Regions from separate parts of the Rhizobium anhuiense bv. trifolii genome, predicted to be linked through region 1. Evidence: riboswitches for the same ligand, from Rfam matches in the RefSeq annotation. Region 1 holds a riboswitch; each other region holds the start of a gene.
What was found. A riboswitch is a leader RNA that binds a small molecule or an ion and turns the genes downstream of it on or off. The one in region 1 is predicted to bind thiamine pyrophosphate.

Region 1 (7,911 bases):
TTATCCGCCTCCTCGGCGGTCAGCATGTCCATGACAAACCCATTGACGACGGCCGGCTGTCCGACGACTTTATCGAACACCGTCCAGTAAATATTGAGGTTCTTGCGACGGCTATATCTTTGCGCTGCCATCGTGTCCTGCCTCCGGGTGCGGTAACGACTTTCGTCGATTGTGAGCGGTCTGTCAGATGTGACTGCTCGGCGGCTCTTGGATCTGCGAGGCCCGCGACGCTAGTCAGCAACTCGGCAGAGGAAGAAGGCCCGCATCCCCGCGGCGGCAAAGGAGCCCATGCAGGGTCAGGTGGTTTGCCTTTAAACGGCGCTCACTGTAGAGCATTTTACTACCCGCCAGTGAAGAGATACATTAGCACTAGGGATGCTATCTACTTGTATATCCTTCCAAAAGCTCGCATCGCGTGGCGGCACCTCCCTAACGCCACGGTGCCGTGCGTTCGATCCATTCGCGCGTCCGCGCTTCTGGATCGACGTTCAAGGTAATGTCGGTGACAACGGCCGCGGTGTCGGCGCGCGCGTCGAATACGCCCTGTAGCCTGTCGACATTCAACCCGCCGATCGCCACCAGCGGCAACGGCGCGACACGCCTCTTCCAGTCTGTGATCCGTTCCAGGCCTTGCGGCGCCCATTTCATCTGCTTGAGAATGGTGGGATAGACCGGACCGAGCGCCACATAGTCGGGCCTCGCAGCCAACGCCGTTTCGAGCTCTGACGCGTTATGTGTGGAAAGGCCGAATTTCAGGCCGGCGCTGCGAATGGCATCAAGGTCGGCTTCCCCAAGATCCTCCTGGCCAAGATGGATGAAATCGCATCCCTCCTCGATCGCCAGTTTCCAGTAGTCGTTGACAACCAGCTGGCACTTCGCCGCTGCGCAAACGGCCTTCGAACGCCGGATTTCCTGGCGCAGGATTTCGTCCGGGCGATCCTTCACCCGCAGTTGCACCAGTTTGACGCCCAGCGGCACGAGACGTTCGATCCATTCGGAACTGTCGACGATGAGATAGAAGGGATCAAGTCTCATGCGAAAACGCCCTTTCCGACAACCGGGGTGGACGGTACCGCCATGTCGCGCGGCTCCAGCATGCCGGAAAGATAAGCGAGCCTTCCGGCCTCGATCGCCTTGCCAAACGCCTCAGCCATGGCAGGCGGATCGCCTGCGACGGCGACCGCCGTGTTGAGCAGCACCGCGTCGTAGCCGAATTCCATCACCGTTGCCGCATGCGACGGTCTCCCGATCCCCGCATCCACGATCAGCGGGATGTCCGGAAAGGCGCTCCGCATGGCGGTGAGCGCGGAAGGGTTGCGCGGACCGGCCGCAGAACCGATCGGCGCGCACCAGGGCATCAAGACCCGGCATCCGACGGAGACCAGCTTTTCACCCACCACCAGATCGTCCGTCGTATAGGGAAATACGCAAAACCCTTCCGCACAAAGAATGCGTGCGGCTTCGACCAGTTCGAATACATCCGGCTGGAGACTGTCGTGGTGGCCGATCACCTCGAGCTTGATCCAGTCGGTACCGAATATCTCGCGCGCCATCTTGGCGGTCAGGATCGCTTCGGACGCGCTGTGACATCCCGCGGTATTTGGCAGGACGCGGACCGCGAGCTGGCGGATGAGTTCGAAGAAGGCTCCACCGGTCTTTCCGCCGGCCGTTTCGCGGCGAAGCGAGACGGTGACAATCTCCGCGCCGGACCGGCTGACCGCCTCGGCAAGGACGGCCGGCGACGGATAACGCGCGGTGCCGAGCAGAAGCCGCGAAGACAGTGCAGCATCATAAAGAGAAAGCATGGATCAACCTCCCTGCATCGGGGACAGGATTTCGATACGGTCACCATCGTCGAGCCGGTGATCGGCTCGGTCCTCGCGATGCACGAGATCTCCGTTGACGGCGGTTGCCAGCCAGTCGCCCTCGTATTCCAGAACATGAAGGAGTTCGGCCAGGGTTACGGCCTCGCAGACCTGGGTTTCGCCATTGATTATCAGTTTCATGAGGTTAGCCTTTCAGAAGTGAATGCCGCTGGAGGAGAATATCGGTGGCCCGCACCGCCATGGCGGGCGCCAGCAGGAAGCCATGCCGATGCATGCCGGCGATCGCGAGCCCCTCCTCCGTCTCGATGACTTGCGGAATGTTGTCGGCAAACGCCGGCCGTATGCCAGTCCCGGTCTCGACAACGCGTGCCTCGCCAAACGCCGGATGCAGCGCATAGGCCGCGTTCAGGAATTCCATGAGCGAACGCGCGGTAATCGGTCCGTCATCGTCAGCCTCGATCATCGTCGCCCCGACCATGAAACGGTGATCGTCGCGGGGCACGATGTAGATAGGATGGCGGGGATGCAGCATCCTAACCGGCCTGGAAAGGGTAATATCCGCAGTTTCCAGATAGAGCATTTCGCCTCGCACGCCGCGCAGGCCGGAAAGTCGCGGTATCGCCGCTGGCCCGGTGCAATCGAGCACGCCGGCAAACCGCCGGTCCTGCGGCTGGCATCCGCCGAAATGGAAGACGACGCCACGCTCGCGGAGCCTGCCGGCTAGTCTGGCCAGTGCGCGGCGTGGATCGAGATGCGCTTCCTGCTCGAAGAAAAGAGCCTTTTCGAAGCGGCCGGCTAGTGCAGGCTCGAGGTCGGCCACACCCTTGCGATCGATCCAGACATGACCGGTGGTGCGCGCGGCAAACCGGACGAGATCGGGGAGGTCGCGCGGCTGCGCCACGACCAGAGTACCGCGGCGACGAACCTCGCCGGGCACGACCTCCTCCCACCATCCGGCCGCGCCCAGGCCCAATGTCAGGACAATCTCTTCGGCCGCTTCCCGTTCGCAATAGGGCGCGAGCATTCCTCCAGCAAAGTGCGAGGCGCCAAGTCCCGCCGCGCCGGCCTTCTCGATCACCTCGACCGAAAAGCCCCGCCTGACGAGCTCATGGGCTGCCGCGAGGCCGGCAACACCAGCCCCTTTGACGAGAAACGTAGGCATTATGCGTTACCCGGAAGGTTTTCGATCGGCATGTACAGGTCGCCACCCTCCCGATATTTCGCCGCCATCGCTTCCAGCCCTTCCTTCTGCGCTTCGGCGCGGATATCGTGCGAAATCCGCATCGAGCAGAATTTCGGACCGCACATGGAGCAGAAATGCGCCACCTTATGCGCCTCCTTCGGCAGCGTTTCGTCGTGGAAGGAGCGGGCGGTTTCCGGATCGAGCGAGAGGTTGAACTGGTCCTCCCATCGGAACTCGAAACGGGCGCGCGACAACGCATCGTCGCGCACCCGCGCCGCCGGATGACCCTTGGCCAGATCGGCGGCATGTGCCGCGATCTTATAGGTGATGACGCCCACCTTGACGTCGTTGCGGTCCGGCAGGCCGAGATGTTCCTTGGGCGTCACGTAGCAGAGCATGGCGGTGCCGAACCAGCCGATCATCGCAGCCCCGATGCCGGACGTGATGTGGTCATAGCCCGGCGCGATATCGGTGGTCAGCGGCCCGAGCGTATAAAAAGGCGCCTCGCCGCAGACCGCGAGTTGCTTGTCCATGTTTTCCTTGATCTTGTGCATCGGCACATGACCGGGACCTTCGATCATCACCTGGCAATCCTTCGCCCAGGCGATTTTCGTTAACGCGCCGAGCGTTTCCAGTTCTGCGAACTGCGCCGCATCGTTGGCATCGGCAATCGAGCCTGGCCGCAGGCCATCACCGAGCGAGAAGGAAACGTCGTAAGCGCGGCAGATGTCGCAGATCTCCTCGAAATGCTCGTAGAGAAAACTCTCCCGGTGGTGGTGCAGACACCACTTGGCCATGATCGAGCCGCCGCGAGAAACGATGCCGGTGACGCGATTGACGGTCAGCGGGATATAGGCAAGCCGCACGCCCGCATGGATGGTGAAGTAATCGACGCCCTGCTCGGCCTGTTCGATCAGCGTATCGCGATAGACCTCCCAGGTGAGGTCCTCGGCAATGCCGTTCACCTTTTCGAGTGCCTGGTAGAGCGGCACGGTGCCGATCGGTACCGGCGAATTGCGGATGATCCATTCGCGGATATTGTGGATGTTGCGGCCGGTCGACAGGTCCATGACCGTGTCGGCACCCCAGCGGATCGCCCAGACCATCTTCTCCACTTCCTCCGCCATGGAGGAGGTGACGGCGGAATTGCCGATATTGGCATTGATCTTCACCAGGAAGTTCCGGCCGATGATCATCGGCTCGCTTTCCGGGTGATTGATGTTGGCGGGAATGATCGCCCGGCCGGCGGCGACCTCCTGGCGGACGAATTCCGGGGTCACATGATCGGGAATATGGGCGCCGAAGCTTTCGCCATCGCGGCTCATGGCCTCCACCTGTGCCTTGCGGCCGAGATTTTCGCGGATAGCGATGAATTCCATTTCCGGGGTGATGATGCCGGCGCGTGCATAGGCGAGTTGGGTCACGGCATTGTCTCCCCTCGCCCGCAGCGGCTGGCGCTTGGCCGGAAATTCCGGTGTCAGCCGTTCGCCGCTGACAAAGCCGTTGTCTTCGGGACGCACATGGCGGCCTTCATAGGCCTCGACATCTCCGCGGGCGAGCACCCAGCCGCGACGGAACTGTGACAGGCCCTGCTCGATGCGGATATCAGCGCCCTCGACAGTGTAAGGGCCGGAGCAATCATAGACGACGACAGGCGGCTCGCCCGATGTCGGATGGACGCTGATCTCGCGCATCGGCACGCGGATGTCGGAGTGCATATCTCCGGGGATGTAGATTTTCCGCGACGCCGGTAGCGGGCCGGTGGTGACGGTGGGTGTGACGTTCTTTGCGGCAATGGTCATGGTTTGAGGCTCCAAGTTGCAATTGGAGACCCAGTCAATCAGCCGGAATGATGGAAAGACGCCGGCATGGAATCCACGCGGGAATCCGAAGCCTTCGAGCGCTTGCACCGTCCCTACGCCAGTATGAACTGGATCAGGTTCAACGGGTCACTGCGCCACAACAGGCAAAGCCAAATTGTCCAGCAGTATCTCAGCCCCTTGCCGGGACCCCCCTGGTGAATGTCGCAAAGACTATGTCCTGGGCCGAGTTCGTGTCAACCACAGACCTTCCGTCGTCCCGCTCTTGGGCGTATTTTGATGTGGAAGCCGGGCAGATCATTGAATGTGGGAGAAGGATGTCGCCGACGTTCCAAATTGTCGCCTTGAACGGGATCGAGCGACCGGCCACCGAGATGGACCGGAGGTTCCTTGTTGCCGCCTAAGATTGTGCAAATTCCTTTTCGAAAGACCTCGTTAGAGCAACCGCACCTGCTTTATCGGCAAAGTTCATTCGATCGCCGAGAGGAACGCCGGGATCTGTTGCTCGAAGAACTTCGAGAAGGAGGCGATGCGCGGCGGCAGCGCCTGGTAAGGGGGGTAGTACAGGGTCAGCCATAAGTCTGGCGGCGACCAGTCCCGCAGGACGTGGACGAGCCGTCCGGTCCGCAGATGCTCGGCGACATGGAACTTGGGCAGCATGGCGACCCCGACGCCGTCGGCCGCCATGCTCGCCAGCACCTCTCCGCTATTGGCGCTGAATGCACGGCCTGCAGAAATCGTGGCGCTGCCACTGCCGTCCGACAGTGACCAGGTCTCCCGTTTGCTTTCGCCGCTATAGGCCAGGCAATCGTCGGGAATGAGCTCGTTCGGGTGCTTCATGTCGCAAAACCGGCTGCCGGGCGCTGCGACGAGGATACGGCGCACGACGCTGATCTTGCGCCAGATCGTGAACTTGTCCGAAGGTGCCGCGGAAATGCGGATCGCCAGATCATAATCGTCGTCGATGATGTCGACGAGTCCATCGGCGAGCGAGATTTCGAAGCTGATCTTGGGATAGCGCTCCCTGAATGCCGAGAGAATGGGCGGCAGGACCTGCTGGCCGAACCAGGTCGGCGCGCTGATGCGCAGGCGGCCATGATCCGCCTTGTGGGAATTCATCACGTCCTTGCGCGCGTTGTCGAGCGCCTGCACCGCCGGCTGTATCTGGGCGGCGAAGATCGCGCCATCGGTCGTCAGCGACACTTGGCGCGTGGTGCGCACGAAGAGTTGCACGCCCAGATCTTCTTCCAGGGCCGCAATCGCCCGGGTGACGGCTGCGGGCGTCATATCGAGCTCGCGCGCGACCTGCGCGAAGCTCCGCTTCTCGGCAGCCAGCAGGAAGGTTCGGAGCAGCTTGTAGTCGTTCATCGATTATTTCACCAATGGCAATTCACTGACAACTATTATTGCAATTTACACGCCTGATCAACCGACGTAGATTTTCAATCACACCAGACAAACCAACACAGCCGCGGAAGGGCGAGGATTATGATCAAGGATATCAAAGGACTGCATCACATCACGTCGATGGCATCGGATGCCCGTCAGAACAACGCGTTCTTCACGGGCACGCTTGGCCTGCGCCGCGTCAAGAAGACCGTAAATTTCGACGATCCCAACGTCTACCACCTCTATTACGGTGATGAGGCCGGTACCCCCGGCTCCGTCATGACCTACTTCCCGTTTCCCGACGTGATGCGCGGCCGTCCCGGCGTCGGCGAAGTCAGTGACACACAGTTCGCGGTGCCCAAGGGCTCGTTGTCCTTCTGGCAGGATCGCTTATCGGCAAAGGGAAGCGGCAGTCTGCAGACCGACACTGCCTTTGGCGCTCCCCGCCTCCTGTTCAAAGGGCCGGACGGCGAAGGGTTTGCCCTTGTCGAAACCGAAACCGATGGCCGAAAGGCCTGGACTGGCGCCGGCATCGACGAAAGCGTCGGCATCCACGGCTTCACCGGTGCCAGATTCCGCCTGCATGACGCCGCTGCCACGTCCGAACTGCTCGGTTTCATGGGCTACCAGCGCACTGAAACGGATGGTGACGTCACCCGCTTCATCATCCCCGGCGGCAATGGTGCCGACACGATCGACCTCGAAGTCCTTCCGAAAACGCCTTTCGCAAGGCAGGGCGCAGGTTCCGTGCATCACATCGCTTTCGCCGTCGAGAACCGCGCAAAGCAGCTCGAAGTCCGCAAGGCCCTGATGGATACAGGATACCAGGTGACGCCTGTCATCGACCGCGATTACTTCTGGGCGATCTACTTCCGGACACCCGGCGGCGTCCTGTTCGAAATCGCCACCAACGAACCCGGTTTCGACCGCGACGAAGACACGGCACACCTCGGCGAGGCTTTGAAACTGCCGGCTCGCTACGAGCCTTATCGTGACCAGATCGAGGCCGGGCTGACACCGCTCGCCGCCTGACGTCGCTTTCCAACAATAAGGCGGCATAACTTTCAAGACGTGCCGCCTTTCCTGCCCCATTACCTAGCTTCAACCCAGTCAAAGGAAGACACGAGATGTCCAGCAAGCTTCAGGTCCTCACCCCGCAGAACAGTCAGATCATCTTCATCGACCAGCAGCCGCAGATGGCCTTCGGCGTCCAATCGATCGACCGCCAGGTCTTGAAGAACAACGTCGTCGGTCTGGCCAAGGCTGCCAGGATCTTCAACATCCCGACCACCATCACCACCGTCGAGACCGACAGCTTCTCGGGCAACACTTTCCCGGAACTGCTCGCCGTCGTCCCGGACAATGATATCCTTGAGCGCACCTCGATGAATTCCTGGGACGACCAGAACGTCCGCGACGCGCTTGCCAAGAATGCCGCCGATGGCCGCAAGAAGATCGTCGTCGCCGGCCTCTGGACGGAGGTTTGCAACACGACCTTTGCGCTCTCCTGCATGAACGACACAGACTATGAGATCTACATGGTCGCCGATGCGTCCGGCGGCACGTCGCTCGACGCGCACAAATATGCAATGGACCGCATGGTGCAGGCGGGTGTCGTTCCGGTCACCTGGCAGCAGGTCCTGCTTGAATGGCAGCGCGACTGGGCACGCAAGGAAACCTATGACGCGGTCAC
Region 2 (7,911 bases), on a different replicon from region 1:
CGGAACCGCCCGCCAAGAGAGGGTTCGAGCGCCGCGATCGCCGGCTCTTCCAGCCATTCATAACCCGTCGTGCGGCAGGCAAAGCGTCGCAGTTCACCAAGATCGCGAGCCGAGGCGACCACAAGCGTTCCGTTTCGTCGCACCTCTCCCGGCACCATTGCCTCCCATTTGTCGGCGGCGGTGAGACCGCGCATGAGTACCGCGTCATCAGCACTCTCCCGCTCGCACCAGGGCGCCAACATTCCGCCCGCGAGCCACGAAGCAGCACGCCTGAAACCGCCATATGGATCGAGCACGGTAACCTCGGCATCTCGAGCGCGCAGTTCATACGCCACCGTCAGGCCGGCAACGCCGGCCCCTTTGACAAGCACACGCATCTCATTCGCCCGAATGCTGCAGGGTTTCTACCGGCATATAGAGGTCGCCGCCCTCGCGATAACGCGCTGCCATCGCATCCAGCCCCTCCTTCTGTGCTTCGGCGCGGATATCGTGCGAAATCCGCATGGAGCAGAATTTCGGGCCGCACATGGAGCAGAAATGGGCCACCTTGTGGGCTTCCTTCGGCAGCGTCTCGTCGTGGAAGCTGCGGGCGGTTTCTGGGTCCAGCGAGAGGTTGAACTGATCTTCCCAGCGGAATTCGAAACGGGCGCGGGAGAGCGCGTCGTCGCGCAGCTGTGCCGCCGGATGCCCCTTGGCGAGATCTGCGGCGTGAGCCGCGATCTTGTAGGTGATGACGCCTACCTTCACGTCGTTGCGGTCGGGAAGCCCCAGATGCTCCTTGGGCGTGACGTAGCAGAGCATCGCCGTGCCGAACCAGCCGATCATGGCTGCGCCTATCCCAGAGGTGATGTGATCGTAGCCCGGCGCGATATCGGTCGTCAGCGGCCCGAGCGTGTAGAAAGGAGCCTCGCCGCAGACTTCGAGCTGCTTGTCCATGTTCTCCTTGATCTTGTGCATCGGCACATGGCCGGGGCCTTCGATCATCACTTGGCAGTCTTTCGCCCAGGCGATCTTGGTCAGCTCTCCCAGTGTTTCCAGTTCGGCGAACTGCGCCGCATCATTCGCGTCGGCGATCGAGCCGGGGCGCAGGCCATCGCCGAGCGAAAAGGAGACGTCATAGGCGCGGCAGATGTCGCAGATCTCCTCGAAATGCTCGTAGAGGAAGCTTTCGCGATGGTGATGGAGACACCACTTCGCCATGATCGAACCGCCGCGCGAGACGATGCCGGTCACACGGTTGACGGTGAGCGGGATGTAGTGAAGCCGCACGCCGGCATGAATGGTGAAATAGTCGACGCCCTGTTCGGCCTGTTCGATTAGCGTGTCACGATAGACCTGCCAGGTCAGGTTCTCGGCAATGCCCTCGACCTTCTCCAGCGCCTGATAGAGCGGCACGGTACCGATCGGCACCGGCGAATTGCGGATGATCCATTCGCGGATGTTGTGGATGTTGCGGCCGGTGGAGAGATCCATGACGGTATCGGCGCCCCAGCGGGCCGCCCAGACCATCTTCTCAACCTCCTCCGCCATCGATGAGGTGACGGCCGAGTTGCCGATATTGGCGTTGATCTTCACCAGAAAATTGCGGCCGATGATCATCGGTTCGGCTTCCGGATGGTTGATGTTGGCGGGGATGATCGCCCGACCCGCCGCCACTTCTTGCCGGACGAATTCCGCCGTCACATGGTCAGGAATATGGGCGCCGAAGCTCTCGCCGTCTCGGATCATGGCGTCCGCCTGCGCCTTGCGGCCGAGGTTCTCGCGGATGGCGATGAATTCCATCTCGGTCGTGATGATGCCGGCGCGCGCATAGGAGAGCTGGGTGACGGCACTGCCATCCTTTGCGCGCAGCGGCTGGCGTAGCGCGGGGAATTCGGGCGTCAGCCTTTCGCCGCTGGCAAAGCCGTTGTCTTCGGGACGGACATGGCGGCCCTTATAGGCCTCGACGTCGCCGCGGGCGAGAACCCAGTCACGTCGCAGTGAGGGCAGCCCCTGTTCGATACGGATCTCGGCGCCCTCGATCGTATAGGGGCCGGACGAGTCGTAGACGACAACGGGCGGCTCGCCCGATGTCGGATGCAGGCTGATTTCGCGCATCGGCACGCAAATGTCGGGATGGATGTCCCCCCGAATGTAGATCTTCCTGGATGCCGGCAAGGGGCCGGTGGTGACGGTTGGGGCGGCGGCGATACTCATGGTTTGAGGCTCCAAGTTTCGATTGGAGACCCAGTCCTCAGCCGGAATGATGAAAAGACGCCGGCACGGATTCCACGCGTGAATCCACTGCCTTCGAGCGCTTGCACCGTCCCTACGCCAGTATGAACTGGATCAGGTTCAACGGGTCACTGCGCGCGATAGCAGTATCTCAGCCCCTTGCCGGGACCCCCCTGGTGAATGCCAAAAAGGGTAGAGGCTTGCCGAGGGGACTGTCAAGCGACAATCTGCGACGGCTTGGGGTCAGGTTACACTCAGGCTACCGTGCGTGGTCGCCGCGATCAAACGAATCGACAAGCCAGTCGCCCGACCGGCACGCTTCCGCAAGGCAGGCGCTTTTGTCGCATGCAGTGGCTGTCGATTTTATCCCGCGCAGTTCAGCAAGTATGCTGAGTACCGAAGCGCTATTGAGAAAGCAGGCGCGGAACTGGAAAGTCTAGTACTTTGTCCGTGTAGCTTTCGACCAAGGCGCTAAACGGCGTGCCGTCTCGAAGTTTCAGTACGGCACGATGTTCGAGCAGGAACGGCGGCAGGGTAAGGGAACCTGTTTCATGCGTTATTAAACCGTCCATGTCCCAGCTTTCGGATAGAGGGGACCAGAGCAACTTGGCAGACAGGTTTGTGCGAGTGAAATTGAGAGCCTGAACGGCTCTGCCAAACGCGATATCGCTGGTATTCAACGCCTGATTCATCTCTGCAGTTAATTTTGCAGGTACATACCAATTGTCGGCTTCGGACAAGACGCGGTCGCCGCAGACCAGGCGGACGCGGCGATAAGCGATCAACTCACCGGGTCCGACGGTCAGAAGTTCACGGATGTGCTCATCGGCCGGCTTGTCTTGCCCGCCCACACGCTGAGCTACAATCTTAGAACCTTCCGGTGCGAGCTTGTGCGCGGCGCACCAGCGATCAAGGGTCAACGTAGCACTGGCGTTACTCAGGAGATTGGCATTCAAGGTCTGAAGGACCGCAAGCGCTTCCACTCGAGATGCCGGCGAGTTCAGCCACTGAGACCCTATAGACGGTTCTCGCGCAATTGCGACCTGGGTGCCCAGCACGATGGCGGTCGCTGCAAGTGCGGCGATGCGAATGCGTTTCGAAGAACAAAATGACACGGAGAACGAATCCTTTCTGCAGTAAATTTGATGGGCGAACCCTGGGCGTCAAATTTCCTTGATATTGGCAGGCGAGCGCGCGTTGTCAGCGTATTTGATACCGGCAGCAAGATTTGAACTGCGCCTTGCAGGTACCGTTTAACGGTCGGGTTCCCGATAGACTTCTTGCCATCTTCCGATGTTCCTGCGGTGCTGCTTCGTACCTGTTGAAGCCTGTGTGCCCGAGCCGTCCTTTGCTTGCGTCGCATCAAGGTCGTCGATGATATCCTCCATCCGCGCGCCGACCTGTTGTTGGAGTTTGCAAGCGTTGGCGACTGAGCCGACGCTTCCATCCTGAAATATGGAAACCCGATAGACGTGGATTTCAAAGGAGGAACGTGGCGGCCGGTCCAAATTCTCCCAATTCACTTAACGGTTTAGCGCCTTTGTCGTTCTCTCGCTCGTTGCGGGATGTTCATATAGCTGGATCGGATAAAATAGGTAGCAACCGAAAGCAAAATCCAGGAGCAATTGTTCGAAGAAGGTCTTCTTCGTCGACACAGAGCCCTCCTGCCGGTCGAGTGACAATTGTAGACCAGGCAGCGACACGCCGTCGATGGTTGCCAACCGCAGATGCGAGTAGCCAAGGCGCTTGTCTGATTTCTTTTGGTGATCCATGTCGTCGTGCTCCTTGTGCAAGCCTCCCGTCGATGACGTCGCCGGCAAGATTTCAGCATTCATGGGAAAGAATCTTCCTGTTGCACTGTCGTAACTCATCATAACAGGACACTTGATGAAAACGACAAGCAACGCAATAGATGTGTCGGATATATTTCAAAGTATATCGTTTCCAATTTGGCAGATCTTACTCTCTATTGCGAGAAACCCGAGAGGTATGGAATATATTATTGTATATACTTCTATATATATCGCACTTCATGTCTTTGGCGGCCGCATGAAATGGCAACTCTCTAACGGCTACGGCAAACGCTCGCTGGTCGAAACGGCAATCGGGCGATGAAAGTCCATCATCGGGCGGCGTCTGCGGGCGAGGTCGCGGCCTGGTCAGCAGACCGAAGGCGTCATCGGCTGCGCCGTTCTCAATCGCATGCTTGACTGCGCACGTCCGAAATTCGTCCGCCGCAAGGCACCCTCGGCATGATCAGCCGTTTCAAAGATCCCCATCCGTTCAATTCCAGATCTGTGCACTAACGCCCGCGGTCGTCGCCGATCGGATTTGTAGAGTTTGCTGTCTCAATGCATCACTCCTTCTCGGAGCTTAACGCGGCCGCAGAGAGGAACGCGCGGAAGTCGACCGTCGTTCAAGGAGTCGGACGCTGACGCTGACAGGGTCCCCATGGCAGGGGTACGGCAGTCAGCATTCGGTTGAGAATTCGGGCCATGATCGTTTTTACCCCTCGTGTATTTGCACAATCTATGGCCAGCGATTGGACATGGTCATGAAATAAAATTGCATCGACAAGTGCAGATGACATGTCGTCGCCAACGACCTCTCCGGAGAGGTCTGCGCCGGAGCCAGGAGCTCTGCGAGGGCGAGTGTAGAGTTGCCGCCTCGACCGGCCCAGTTCAGCGACCCGCTCCATTGCGGCGGCGCTCTTGTTAATCTCTCCTGCCATCGGGTTCGATATTCCTGAAAAAATCCGGGGACTGATGGGGTTCTCTCATTCATGACGACGATTCTTTCAAGAATGAGAGACTTCACAAACAACGATGAATGGACCTCAAAGTGAAATAGATAGAAGCTTACCAAAACTGCGTCACGTTGCCTCGCGATCACGCGAGAGCTGACGAAGAGATTGGACAATATGGCATGTGTCGGCTTTGCATCATTGTGGTGTCTTCGGTGAAAGACGCTCGACATTGGCGCTGTTAGAGACCGCGGAATTAAATCATCAAATTAGGCACCAAAAAATTGGGGGTTCGCGCGAGTCAACGTAGCGGCGAAGGAGGGGCTAGTCGTCAGCATCGAGATTGTCTTGATACCTATGATGATGTTCGGCCTTTTTCTGGCAGCCCCGATAAATGTTTTCGGCCAGTGGGCTGGAAACCCGGCGTGAGGAGGGTGCAGCCGGGCACCGCTTTGTGGAGGAAGTGAAAATGAAAAAGTTTATCCTGGGCACTGCGATGGCGCTCGTCATGTCGACGGCGGCTCACGCGGAAACGGTCGGCGTCTCGATGGCGAAGTTCGACGACAATTTCCTGACGGTTCTGCGCAACGGCATGACCGATTACGCAAAAACACTCAGCGGTGTGACGCTGCAGGTCGAAGACGCACAGAACGACGTTTCCAAGCAGCAGAGCCAGATCCAGAATTTCATCGCCTCCAAGGTCGATGCAATCATCGTCAACCCTGTCGACACCGATGCGACCACGGCAATGTCGAAGCTTGCGGCCGATGCCGGCATTCCGCTGGTTTACGTCAACCGTCAGCCGGTCAACGTCGACACGCTGCCGGAGAAGCAGGCCTTCGTCGCTTCCAACGAGCAGGAATCCGGCACGCTGGAAACCAAGGAAATCTGCCGTATTCTCGGCGGCAAGGGCAAGGCCGTCGTCATCATGGGCGAGCTCTCCAACCAGGCTGCGCGCATGCGGACCCAGGACGTTCATGACGTCATCAAGACGGATGAATGCAAGGGTCTGGAGATCGTCGAAGAGCAGACGGCGAACTGGGACCGTACCCAGGGCGCCGACCTGATGACCAACTGGCTCTCCAGCGGCATCGAATTCGACGCCGTGATCTCCAACAACGACGAAATGGCGATCGGCGCCATCCAGGCGCTGAAGGCAGCCGGCAAGGATATGACCAAGGTTGTCGTCGGCGGCGTCGACGCCACGCAGGACGCGCTTGCCGCCATGCAGGCGGGCGATCTCGACGTCACGGTGTTCCAGGATGCCGCCGGCCAGGGCAAGGGCTCGCTCGATGCAGCGCTCAAGCTCGCCAAGGGCGAAAAGATCGAGAAGAAGGTCTACATTCCCTTCCAGCTCGTGACGCCTGCCAACGTCAAGGACTTCGTCACCAAGAACTGAGGCGAACGCCACATAGGATGCGGGCTCTTTGCCCGCATCCTATGTTCGGGCGCTCGAAGTTCCACAAATCCTCAAAGATGAAGGACCCTTGAGTTCAGGCTGCTTGAGGATGAGACTGGCATTCACAACCTCGTCGGCTGGTGAAGACCGAGAAACATCGCCCGATCGCGTTCCGCGCTGGTATGTTGGGTGTCTATGTGACCGCTATTTTCTCCGCTTCGGCACGAACGCGGTGTCGAGCTTCACCATGGTCGCCGGCACCCGATCGGTGTGGACTGCCGAGAAGGCGCGGCACGTCGTCAAAGCCTTTGGCGACGTGTGAGACCTATCTTGCGTGCCAAGCTGGGAACGGCTTGCTGTCAGGCCGTTCGGAATGTCTGGGTGGCTGTCGGTGACGCAAGCGGCGGCAGCTCCAGATTGGAGCGAAAATCCTCTCCGATATAATCGGTATCGATCAGTTGACGGCGCCGGAGCTCGGGCAGCAGACCGTTCACCAGGAGGTCCTCCTGGTCGGGACTGCCGAAGCCTGATTGCCTGCCAGATCTCGGATAGCGGGAGAGATCGGAGAGGCATACGGCTTGTCCGCCACCCGGTCCTGCGGCCTGAGCACCGAATAGTAGAGCGTGGTCATGATGGTGCTCAGGGAGGCGGAAGACGCCTGATGGCCGCCGACCTTCACCTCGCCGCCTTGGCGAATGTGGTTGGCATGGTGGATGTCCACGAAGCGATCCAGGAGACGCATCGCTCGATCTCGTTCAAGTACGTTATTTCCGTTCTCATCCGTTCTCCCCTTGTCACCTCCGTTCCGCCAGTGCCAGACTTTACAGATCTAGCCGCAGCACACCCTTTGCGCGCGATACGCAGGGGATGAACCGGTGGCTGCGGGCGTCTTTCGACAGGACCGCATCCCTGTGGATCGGCTGGCCTTCCAGGAAGCCGCACTCGCAGGTCCCGCATACGCCGTTTTCGCAAGATGCCATCAATAACACCCCAGCCGCGCGAATTGCAGACAGCGCTGCCGTGTCGGCCGGAACCGGAACCTCCGTCCCATTGCGCAGGATGATCGTGAAGGGCTCCGATGGACTGTCGTCGTTCGCGGCGGGCTGGAACGCCTCGAAATGCACCAAATCCTCCGGCCAATTTACGGTGGCTCGCGCGATTGACGCCATGAAGCCCGGCGGACCGCAGTAATAAACCTGCGCATCGCTTTGACGGGCCGAGAGCAAGGCTTCGATATCCTGTCTTGTCTCGGGCTCGTCGTCGAAGTGAAGTCGCAGTTTGCTACCGTCGATAGCCTGCTCGATCACTGCCAACAGGGGCGCGAGCGCGCGACTGCGGGTGAAGTAGTGCAACTCGAACGGTTTGCCCTGCCGGTTCAAAACGCTTGACATCGCCAGGAGAGGCGTGATGCCGATCCCGCCTGCCAACAGCAGGACCGGCCCATGACCTTCGTTCAGCGGAAAATGGTTGCGCGGCGCAGAAACCGGCAAAACGGTACCAACGCAAACGGCATCATGAAGCCACGCCGAGCCGCCACGACCGTCCGCCTCCCGCT
Region 3 (7,911 bases), on a different replicon from region 1:
AGGAAATCCGGCAGCTCGCGTCCCGGCTTGCGCCCGGTATGGACGATCACTTTTGCGCCGCAGTCCAGGAACTGCCGGGCCACTTCGAGGCCGATGCCGCGGCCGGCGCCGGTCACGACGACATTGCGATTTTCGAACAGTCTGGGATGAAACACGAAGCCGTCCTCCTCGCGGACAGTGCCGCCGGTTGCGTCACTCGCCCTTAACATATGAGCGCGCCGACCGAAAGAAAGGCAGGTACCGATCTTTCCCGGGAGACGCAGCCAAGTCTCCCTCTGGGGAAGGGCTCTAGCTTTCGGTCTCCAGAAGCCGCGCACCCGACCCCTCTTTGCCGAGCCGATCGCAGGGATTGCGCAACGGACAGCTTTCGATCGACAGGCAGCCGCAGCCGATGCAGCCGGTCAGACGGTCGCGCAGCAGGCTCAGCCGCCTGATTCGCGCGTCGAGATCATCCTTCCAGCGCGCCGACAGCACCTGCCAGTCGCCGACGGTGGGCGTGCGTCCCTGCGGCAGCGACTCGAACGCCGCCTGGATTTCCGAAAGCGGAATGCCGACACGCTGCGCCACCTTGATGATGCCAAGCCGGCGCAGCACGTCACGGCCGTATCGCCGCTGGTTGCCGCGGGACCGGATGCTCGAGATCAGCCCCTTGGTCTCGTAGAAATGCAGCGCCGAGACGGCAAGGCCGCTGCGCTCCGCCACTTCGCCAACCGTCAGAAGTCTGCCGAGCGGCGTTGCAGGAATCGTATCCATCGGCTCTTGACCTCAATATTAGTTGAGGTTTTATAACCCGTGCTTCGATAATCGTAAAGTCCAATCGCGACAAGGAGCAACGCATGAAAACACCCACCAGGCTGGCGGTCATCTATGGCAGCACGAGAGAGGGCCGCATCTGCGACCGGGTGGTCAAATGGCTGACGCAGGAGCTCGTCCGCTTCCCGCAATTTGATATCGACATCATCGACCCGCTCGATTTCGCGCTGCCGGTAAGCCGTGACATGGCACACCCCGAAATCGACAGGCTCGCCGGGCGGCTTGGCATGGCCGACGCCTTCATCATCGTCACCCCGGAATACAATCACAGCTTCACGGCCTCGCTGAAGTCGATCATCGATTTCTTCTTCGAGCCCTGGCAGGGCAAACCTGTCGCCTTCGTTTCCTATGGCGGCATATCGGGCGGCCTGCGCGCCGTCGAACAGCTGCGCCTCGTCTTTGCCGAACTCCACGCCGTCACGATCCGCGATTCGGTAAGCTTTACAGCACCTTGGAACCGCTTCGACACCGAGGGACGGCTCGACAATCCCACCGACGCGATGCGTCTGCTCGATCGGATGATGGCGAGGCTGGAATGGTGGACACGGGCGCTCGTCACTGCCCGCAGCGATAGCCCCTATGCCGACATCGCCGCCTGAGGCAGCAAGCTCCGGTTCCGTTCCCGGCAGGTACGGAACCTCGAGGGACACCCGGGCAGGACCTCCGTCCGGGTGTTCTCAACCGTAAGACATATCAGTCGATACCGGGCATGGCAGGCTCATCCCGACCGCATGGACGGGTTCGCAACTTTGCAGTTGCGGGGAGAAAACCCCGGTGATAGTTTCCGCGCCATTAACGGGGGAGCTCCGTATTGCCGGGGCTGAGATGTGAGGTGCAAGCCTCTGGACCCTTCAAAGCTGATCTGGGTAATGCCAGCGGAGCGAGGTTCAGATGTTCTCGGGCGCACAAGTGTCACTCTATCCGATGTCCGGCGATTTCGTCGGCATCATTCTCGATGCCGTCAAGGCGCTCGATCCCTATCGCGACCAGCTGCGCATCGAGACTGATGACATCTCTACGCTGCTGGTCGGCCCGCCTGACATTCTTTTCGCCGCCATGCACGATCTTTTCGTCACCGCCGCAAAGACCGGCGAACATTGCGTGCTGTCCGCCGCCGTCTCACGCGGCTGCCCCGGTGAGCCCGACGAGGCCATCTGCGGCGTCAACCCCTCCTCCGGCCAGGCAGAGCCGCTTGCTGACCGTATAGCGGCCGCCCTTGCCGCCGTTGAAATCACCGCCGAGACCGGACAGCCGACCGCTGCCCAATTCTCGCTCTACGTCATGGGAACCGGCACCCATATGGACGAGATCTATGGCTGCATCGACTTTCTCAAACGCTCCGGCACTTTCGACCGCGCCAAGAATTTCTGCACCAGGCTTTCTGGCGATGCCGGCGCCGTCTTCGCAACCATTCGTGAGGCCTTCTATCGCTTCGGCGACCCCGAGGGGCATGTGACCCTCGATATCACGGTGTCAGCCAATACAGCGCCGCGCGTCTTTTCAGACGCGCAAAGGACGCTGTAACACTTTAAATTGCTGCATAATTTTATCCTTAAATCGATTCCGATTTAAGGAATTATGCAGTGCCCGACGAAAGCCTGAAATCGAACGCCGATGACACCGCTACCACCACTGGGTTCGCGCCTTGCCGCGCTCCGCGCCGCTCTCTACCGGGGCATACCTGCCCTGCTCGCCGGCTGCGCCTTTTTGGCGGCATGGGAACTCTATGTCGATCTTTCCGGGATCAAGCCCTCCATCCTGCCGGCGCCGTCGCGCATCGTCATCCAGGGCTGGCTGAACCGCGAGGCGCTGATATCAAACACCTGGCCGACGCTCGGCGCGACGCTTGGAGGTTTCGCGCTGTCGCTTGCTTTCGCCTTCGCAGCCTCCATCCTCATGGATTTCGTGCCCTTCATGCGCCGGGCATTGCTGCCGATCTTCATCGCCAGCCAGACCCTGCCGCTGGTGGCGATCGCGCCCCTCGTCGTCCTCTGGTTCGGCTTCGGCCTGCTGCCGAAAGTGTTGCTGGTGGCGCTCGTCACCTTCTTTCCGCTGCTCGTCGCCCTGCTGCAGGGCTATGAATCGACCGACCGCGACATCGCCGAATTGCTGAATTCGATGAAGGCGAGTCGCTGGCGGATTTTCTGCCTGGCCCGGCTTCCCTCCTCGCTGCCCTATTTCTTCGCCGGCCTCAGAATCTCGATCACCTATGCCGTCGTTGGCGCGATTTTTGCCGAATATGCCGGCGCCGCCCGCGGCCTCGGCATCTATATCCTCAACGCCAAGAACAATTTCCGTCCCGATCTCGTGCTCGCCGCCGTCGTCGTCAGCGCCGTGCTCACGCTCGGCCTCTTCGGGCTGACGCTGTTGATCCAGCGCCTCGTCATGCCCTGGCAGCCAACCGGGGAGCGGCGCCGATGAGCGATACAATGGTTGAACTCGGTAGTATCTCGAAGTCCTTCGACGGCATGAAGGTGCTGGGCGACATTTCGCTCACCGTCGCAGACGGCGAGTTCGTTTCGATCGTCGGACCGTCCGGCTCCGGAAAATCGACGGTGCTGCGGCTGCTGACACAGGCGCTTCGACCCGATTCCGGCACCATGCTTTTCAACGGCGTGCCGCTGGAACAGGCACCGCATTCCTTCGCCTTCATGCCGCAGCGCGATGCGCTGATGCCCTGGCGCCGGATCATCGACAATGCGGCACTCGGCCTCGAGGTGAAAGGCATGAGCCGCCGCGCGGCCCGCGCCGCCGTCGCGCCTTTGTTCGAGAGCTTCGGCCTTTCCGGCTTCGAACACCACTATCCTTCCGAACTATCCGGCGGCATGCGCCAGCGCGCCGCACTGCTGCGCACCGTCGTCCAGACGCAGGACATGCTGCTGCTCGACGAGCCCTTCGGCGCGCTCGACGCGCTGACGCGCACGCAGATCCAGGAATGGCTGCAGGGCATGTGGACCGAGCACCGCTGGACGGCGCTGCTGATCACCCATGACGTTCGCGAGGCCGTGTTCCTCTCCGACCGGATCTACGTGCTTTCGGCCCGTCCGGCGCGTATCATCCGCGAATTCCGCGTTCCCCTGCCCCGTCCGAGAAGCATCGCCGACCTCGGCTCGCCGGCGGCCCAGGCGATCGAAACCGAAATCCTGCAAACCCTGCTTCATCCGCAAGAACAGGATGATTTTAGGCCGGTCGGCCCAAAATCTGAATCGCTGTTCTAATTTATAGAGTTAGAGCATGATGTCGTCCGAAACCGCCGACACTTTTCGGCATCATGCTCTAGAGACCTGAGGAGGTCACCATGCTGCTTCTCACCCGCCGCCAGACGATTTTCGCCGCCATCGCGGCAAGCCTTGCCGGCCGCACCGCCTTCGCCCAATCGGCGCCCGCAAAGGTTCGCATCGCGCTCGACTGGACGCCCAACACCAACCATATCGGCATCTATGTCGCCAAGGCGAAGGGCTTCTACGCCGATGCCGGACTCGATGTCGAGATCCTTCCCTTCACCGATACCAGCGCCGGAACACTGGTGTCGAACGGCGTTGCCGATTTCGGCATCAGCAGTGAGATCGAGACCCTCACGCAGCGCGCCGGCGGCGGTGACGTGAAGATGGTCTACGGCGTCGTCCAGACAGAAACCGCACGCCTGATCTTCAAGGGCGGACGCGACGACATCAAGAGCCCGAAAGACCTCGACGGCAAGACCTATGGCGGCTTTGGCGGCACCTGGGAGAGCGCGCTGATCTCCGCAATGATCCGCAATGACGGCGGCAAGGGCGACGTCAAGACCGTCACCCTCGGCACCTCCGCTTACGAGGCGCTGGACAATGGCTCGATCGATTTCACGCTGGAGATCTACACCTGGGAAGGCATAGCCGCCGAACTGGAGAACCGGAAGATCGGCCGCTTCCACTATTCCGATTATGGCATTCCCGACGAGCAGACGACGGTCATCGTCTCCAGCGACGCCTATCTCTCGGCAAACCGGGAACACGCCCGCGCCTTCATCCAGGCCACGCGCCAGGGTTATGCCTATTCCGTCGACCATCCCGACGAAGCCTGCGATCTGCTGATCTCTGGAAGCAATGGCGCACTGATGAATACGGAACTGGTAAAGGCGTCTCAGAAGGCATTGATCGAGGGGCACTTCCTGAAATCCGAGGCCGGCGTGATCGGTAAGCTCGATCCGGCAAAGGCCGAAGCCCTCGGCGGCTTCCTGCTCGAGAATGGGATTCTGGTCGACGCCAATGGCGCCGCACTCAAGGAGAAGCCGGACTTTTCCACCTATTATACCAACGAACTTCTCGACTGAGCCCAACGCCTGCCTTGCCCGTCGCGGCTTTCCGCTGCAAAGTCCGAGACCCGGAGCATGATGTCGTGCGAAAACCGCTCACACTTTTCGGCATCATTCTTTAGAGCGCCGCGCGTCCTTTCGGATGCGCAAAGGACGCTCTAACACTTAGAATTTAGGCATCGTGCTTTCCGAAAATCGATTCCGATTTTCGGGCCGATGCGCTAGGCAAGGCGGGGGATAGGATGCGACAACAGGAGAGACTGGCCGGAGCGGACTTTCTGCGCGCGACGGCCTGTCTGCTGGTGCTTGCCCACCACTTCGCGCTGCGGCTGGATATGCGCAGAATCCCCGACGAACTCGGACCGACCGCACATGTCCTCCGCTTCGGCAATTTCGGCGTTGCCGTGTTCTTTGTGCTCAGCGGCTTTCTTCTTGCCCATCCCTTCTGGCGCGCGCTCGACGCGGGCAGCAACCTGCCGAGCCTGCGGCATTACACGATCCGCAGGGCAGCGCGCATCGCTCCGGGCTTCTGGGTTGCCGCCACCATCAGCTTCGCCCTCAGCCTGAAGCTGCTTGCCCTGCCGCTGACACCGGAGCTTGCACTCCGCTATGTCTCCGGGCTGCTGTTCATGAGCCAGTGGCACTGGCGCACCTTCTTTCCTGTCGAAGCCGACGGGCCGCTCTGGTCCATTCCCTTCGAGGTCACCAGCTATGTGCTCCTGCCGGTCTGCTTTCTCCTGCTGTTTCGTTTGCCCATCCTGAGACAACGCCCGCTGCTTGCGCGCTTCGCCTGGCTATGCGTCATCACAGGCGTACTCCTGGCCCATCTGCTGATCCTCACCCTGTTTCCGCTCGGCGACATCGGACGCGGTTGGCAGTACGGCCTGCAGGGTGGGGCGAAGGAATGGATGCCGAGATATAATCCGATCGGCTTCTTCGCCGTCTTCGCGCTCGGTGCGCTCGCCGCCGGCCTCGAGACCATGCTCCCACGAAGACGCTCTTCCTGGTTCGATGCCGCAGCGCTTCTCGCCCTCGCCATTGCCGGCTACCGCCTCGTGATATCGCCCGGCGGCTCCGCCGAGGGTTACGGCTGGCTCGAAATCCCCTATGGCTTTCCGGTCTTCCCGCTGGCGGTCGGGGCGGCCCTCGGGTCGCTCAGCCATTCGCAACGGTTGGGCAGGCTGCTCGACAACGCGCCTGTCCGCTACGTCGCGAAGATCTCCTTCGGCATCTATATCTGGCAGGAGATTATCCTGCTATTGATCCAGAAGCTCGACCCGGGCTCGTTCGGCGCTTCCTCGGAAAATGTTGTGACCGGCTGGCTGCAGTCTTGCGGACTGGCGGCAGCGCTTATCCTTCTGGTAGCAAGCCTCAGCTACCATCTGCTGGAGAAACCGGCGATCGATTTCGGAAACCGGCTGACAGCTCGCCAATCCAATCGGGCTACTCCTTTCAAAGTATAAGTTTCCGGATAGCGCAACTACAGGCATTAAGGTTAACGCGAAATACTCCCATTTTTGGTGTCTTTAGGGTTACGGAATTCTTATTTATACCGATGACAAACGATACGTGACCATGTATCTGTCTCCTTGCTGTTCAGTATCGCATCTAAACTTGTGGACCTTGCGTAATGAATGCTTTTACTTCGAAGACGAATTCACGCTTCGATCCGTCTCAGCGTCAGGACAAAACCAAGACCCTGGTTATCGCGAACTCCAATATTCGCCAGCCGGATAGCTTTTCCCCTGTCGAAAGAAAAATGGCTGTGCGACTGAGCGTGAAGCGGTTGATCGACATCGTCGCCTCACTCAGCGCCCTCGTCGTGCTGGCGCCGATTTTTCTGGCAATCGCTCTTTTCATCAAACTCGATGATGGCGGTCCGGTGTTTTTCCGCCAAATCCGCTGGGGGCTGAACGGCCGGAAGATCACGATCTTCAAATTCCGATCGATGCGCGCGGAAGCTTGTGATCCCAGCGGCGTTCAACAGACCGTCAAGGGTGACAGCCGAGTGACCGGCATCGGCGCGGTGCTCCGCAAGACCAATATCGACGAGCTGCCGCAGCTCTTCAATGTCATCAGGGGCGACATGTCGCTGGTCGGCCCGCGCTGCCATGCCATCAACATGCGGGCAGCCGGCCGGCTCTACGAAGAACTGGTGCCGGACTATCATCACCGCCACATCATGCGTCCCGGCATCACCGGTCTTGCGCAGACGCGCGGCTGGCGCGGCCCGACGGCGCGACGGCTGGAAGCCCGCGCCCGCATTGCCTGCGATATCTATTATGTCAGGAATTTCAGCCTGCTGCTCGACTTGAAGATATTGTTCAAGACGATTGCCATCGAGCTACGCGGCGGCACCGGCTTCTGAGCCGAAGCCGGCCACTCGGTACACATCGGCAAAGCGGCCCCATCGGGCCGCTTCTTCATTTCAAGCCGCCCGCGCTATCGCGACAGCTGAACAGGCACAAAAAAGGGCGGCTGTTGCAGCCGCCCTTGATCGTCGCAGTCGATGGCGATCAATCCTGTTGGACGATGCCGCTCAGATGCGTCAGTTCCATGATGAAATGCTCGAGCTTCGACTTGTGCTCGTGCAGCTCGGCATGCTCGAGCTCCTGGCGGGCAGCCTCGATGCGGCGGGTCAGCTCGTCCTTGTGGAGTTCCTCGACCGGAACCGCGGATTCGGCAAGCAATGTGCAACCGGTCGGCAGGATATCGGCAAAACCGCCGAACACCACATAGTCCTGCTTCTTGCCGGAGGCCGAACGCACGCTCACGACACCCGGCTTGATCGTCGTCATCGTCGGCGC

Region 2: another riboswitch for thiamine pyrophosphate. It lies ahead of thiC (phosphomethylpyrimidine synthase ThiC); the one in region 1 lies ahead of thiC (phosphomethylpyrimidine synthase ThiC).
Region 3: another riboswitch for thiamine pyrophosphate. It lies ahead of NE851_RS31325 (YkoF family thiamine/hydroxymethylpyrimidine-binding protein); the one in region 1 lies ahead of thiC (phosphomethylpyrimidine synthase ThiC).

Annotation. Positions count from the first base shown of each region.
Region 1 covers NZ_CP098801.1:439,373-447,283, reverse strand. The annotation lists gene NE851_RS02225 (hypothetical protein) at 1-131, opposite strand, end outside; gene NE851_RS02220 (thiamine phosphate synthase) at 430-1,035, opposite strand; gene NE851_RS02215 (thiazole synthase) at 1,032-1,805, opposite strand; gene thiS (sulfur carrier protein ThiS) at 1,809-2,006, opposite strand; gene thiO (glycine oxidase ThiO) at 2,011-2,988, opposite strand; gene thiC (phosphomethylpyrimidine synthase ThiC) at 2,988-4,811, opposite strand; TPP riboswitch at 4,904-5,035, opposite strand; gene NE851_RS02195 (LysR family transcriptional regulator) at 5,298-6,197, opposite strand; gene NE851_RS02190 (ring-cleaving dioxygenase) at 6,318-7,250, shown strand; gene NE851_RS02185 (hydrolase) at 7,346-7,911, shown strand, end outside.
Region 2 covers NZ_CP098802.1:300,007-307,917, forward strand. The annotation lists gene thiO (glycine oxidase ThiO) at 1-377, opposite strand, end outside; gene thiC (phosphomethylpyrimidine synthase ThiC) at 379-2,196, opposite strand; TPP riboswitch at 2,288-2,399, opposite strand; gene NE851_RS08350 (hypothetical protein) at 2,619-3,329, opposite strand; gene NE851_RS08355 (hypothetical protein) at 3,738-4,049, opposite strand; partial or broken gene NE851_RS08360 (IS5/IS1182 family transposase) at 4,258-4,470, shown strand; gene NE851_RS08365 (sugar ABC transporter substrate-binding protein) at 5,427-6,356, shown strand; gene NE851_RS08370 (hypothetical protein) at 6,466-6,678, shown strand; partial or broken gene NE851_RS08375 (LLM class flavin-dependent oxidoreductase) at 6,716-6,883, opposite strand; partial or broken gene NE851_RS08380 (transketolase) at 6,883-7,136, opposite strand; gene NE851_RS08385 (PDR/VanB family oxidoreductase) at 7,178-7,911, opposite strand, start outside.
Region 3 covers NZ_CP098803.1:4,638,173-4,646,083, forward strand. The annotation lists gene NE851_RS31310 (SDR family NAD(P)-dependent oxidoreductase) at 1-209, opposite strand, end outside; gene soxR (redox-sensitive transcriptional activator SoxR) at 289-753, opposite strand; gene NE851_RS31320 (NADPH-dependent FMN reductase) at 837-1,412, shown strand; TPP riboswitch at 1,601-1,714, shown strand; gene NE851_RS31325 (YkoF family thiamine/hydroxymethylpyrimidine-binding protein) at 1,705-2,337, shown strand; gene NE851_RS31330 (ABC transporter permease) at 2,428-3,234, shown strand; gene NE851_RS31335 (ABC transporter ATP-binding protein) at 3,231-4,031, shown strand; gene NE851_RS31340 (ABC transporter substrate-binding protein) at 4,112-5,122, shown strand; gene NE851_RS31345 (acyltransferase family protein) at 5,347-6,567, shown strand; gene NE851_RS31350 (sugar transferase) at 6,735-7,472, shown strand; gene NE851_RS31355 (F0F1 ATP synthase subunit epsilon) at 7,621-7,911, opposite strand, start outside.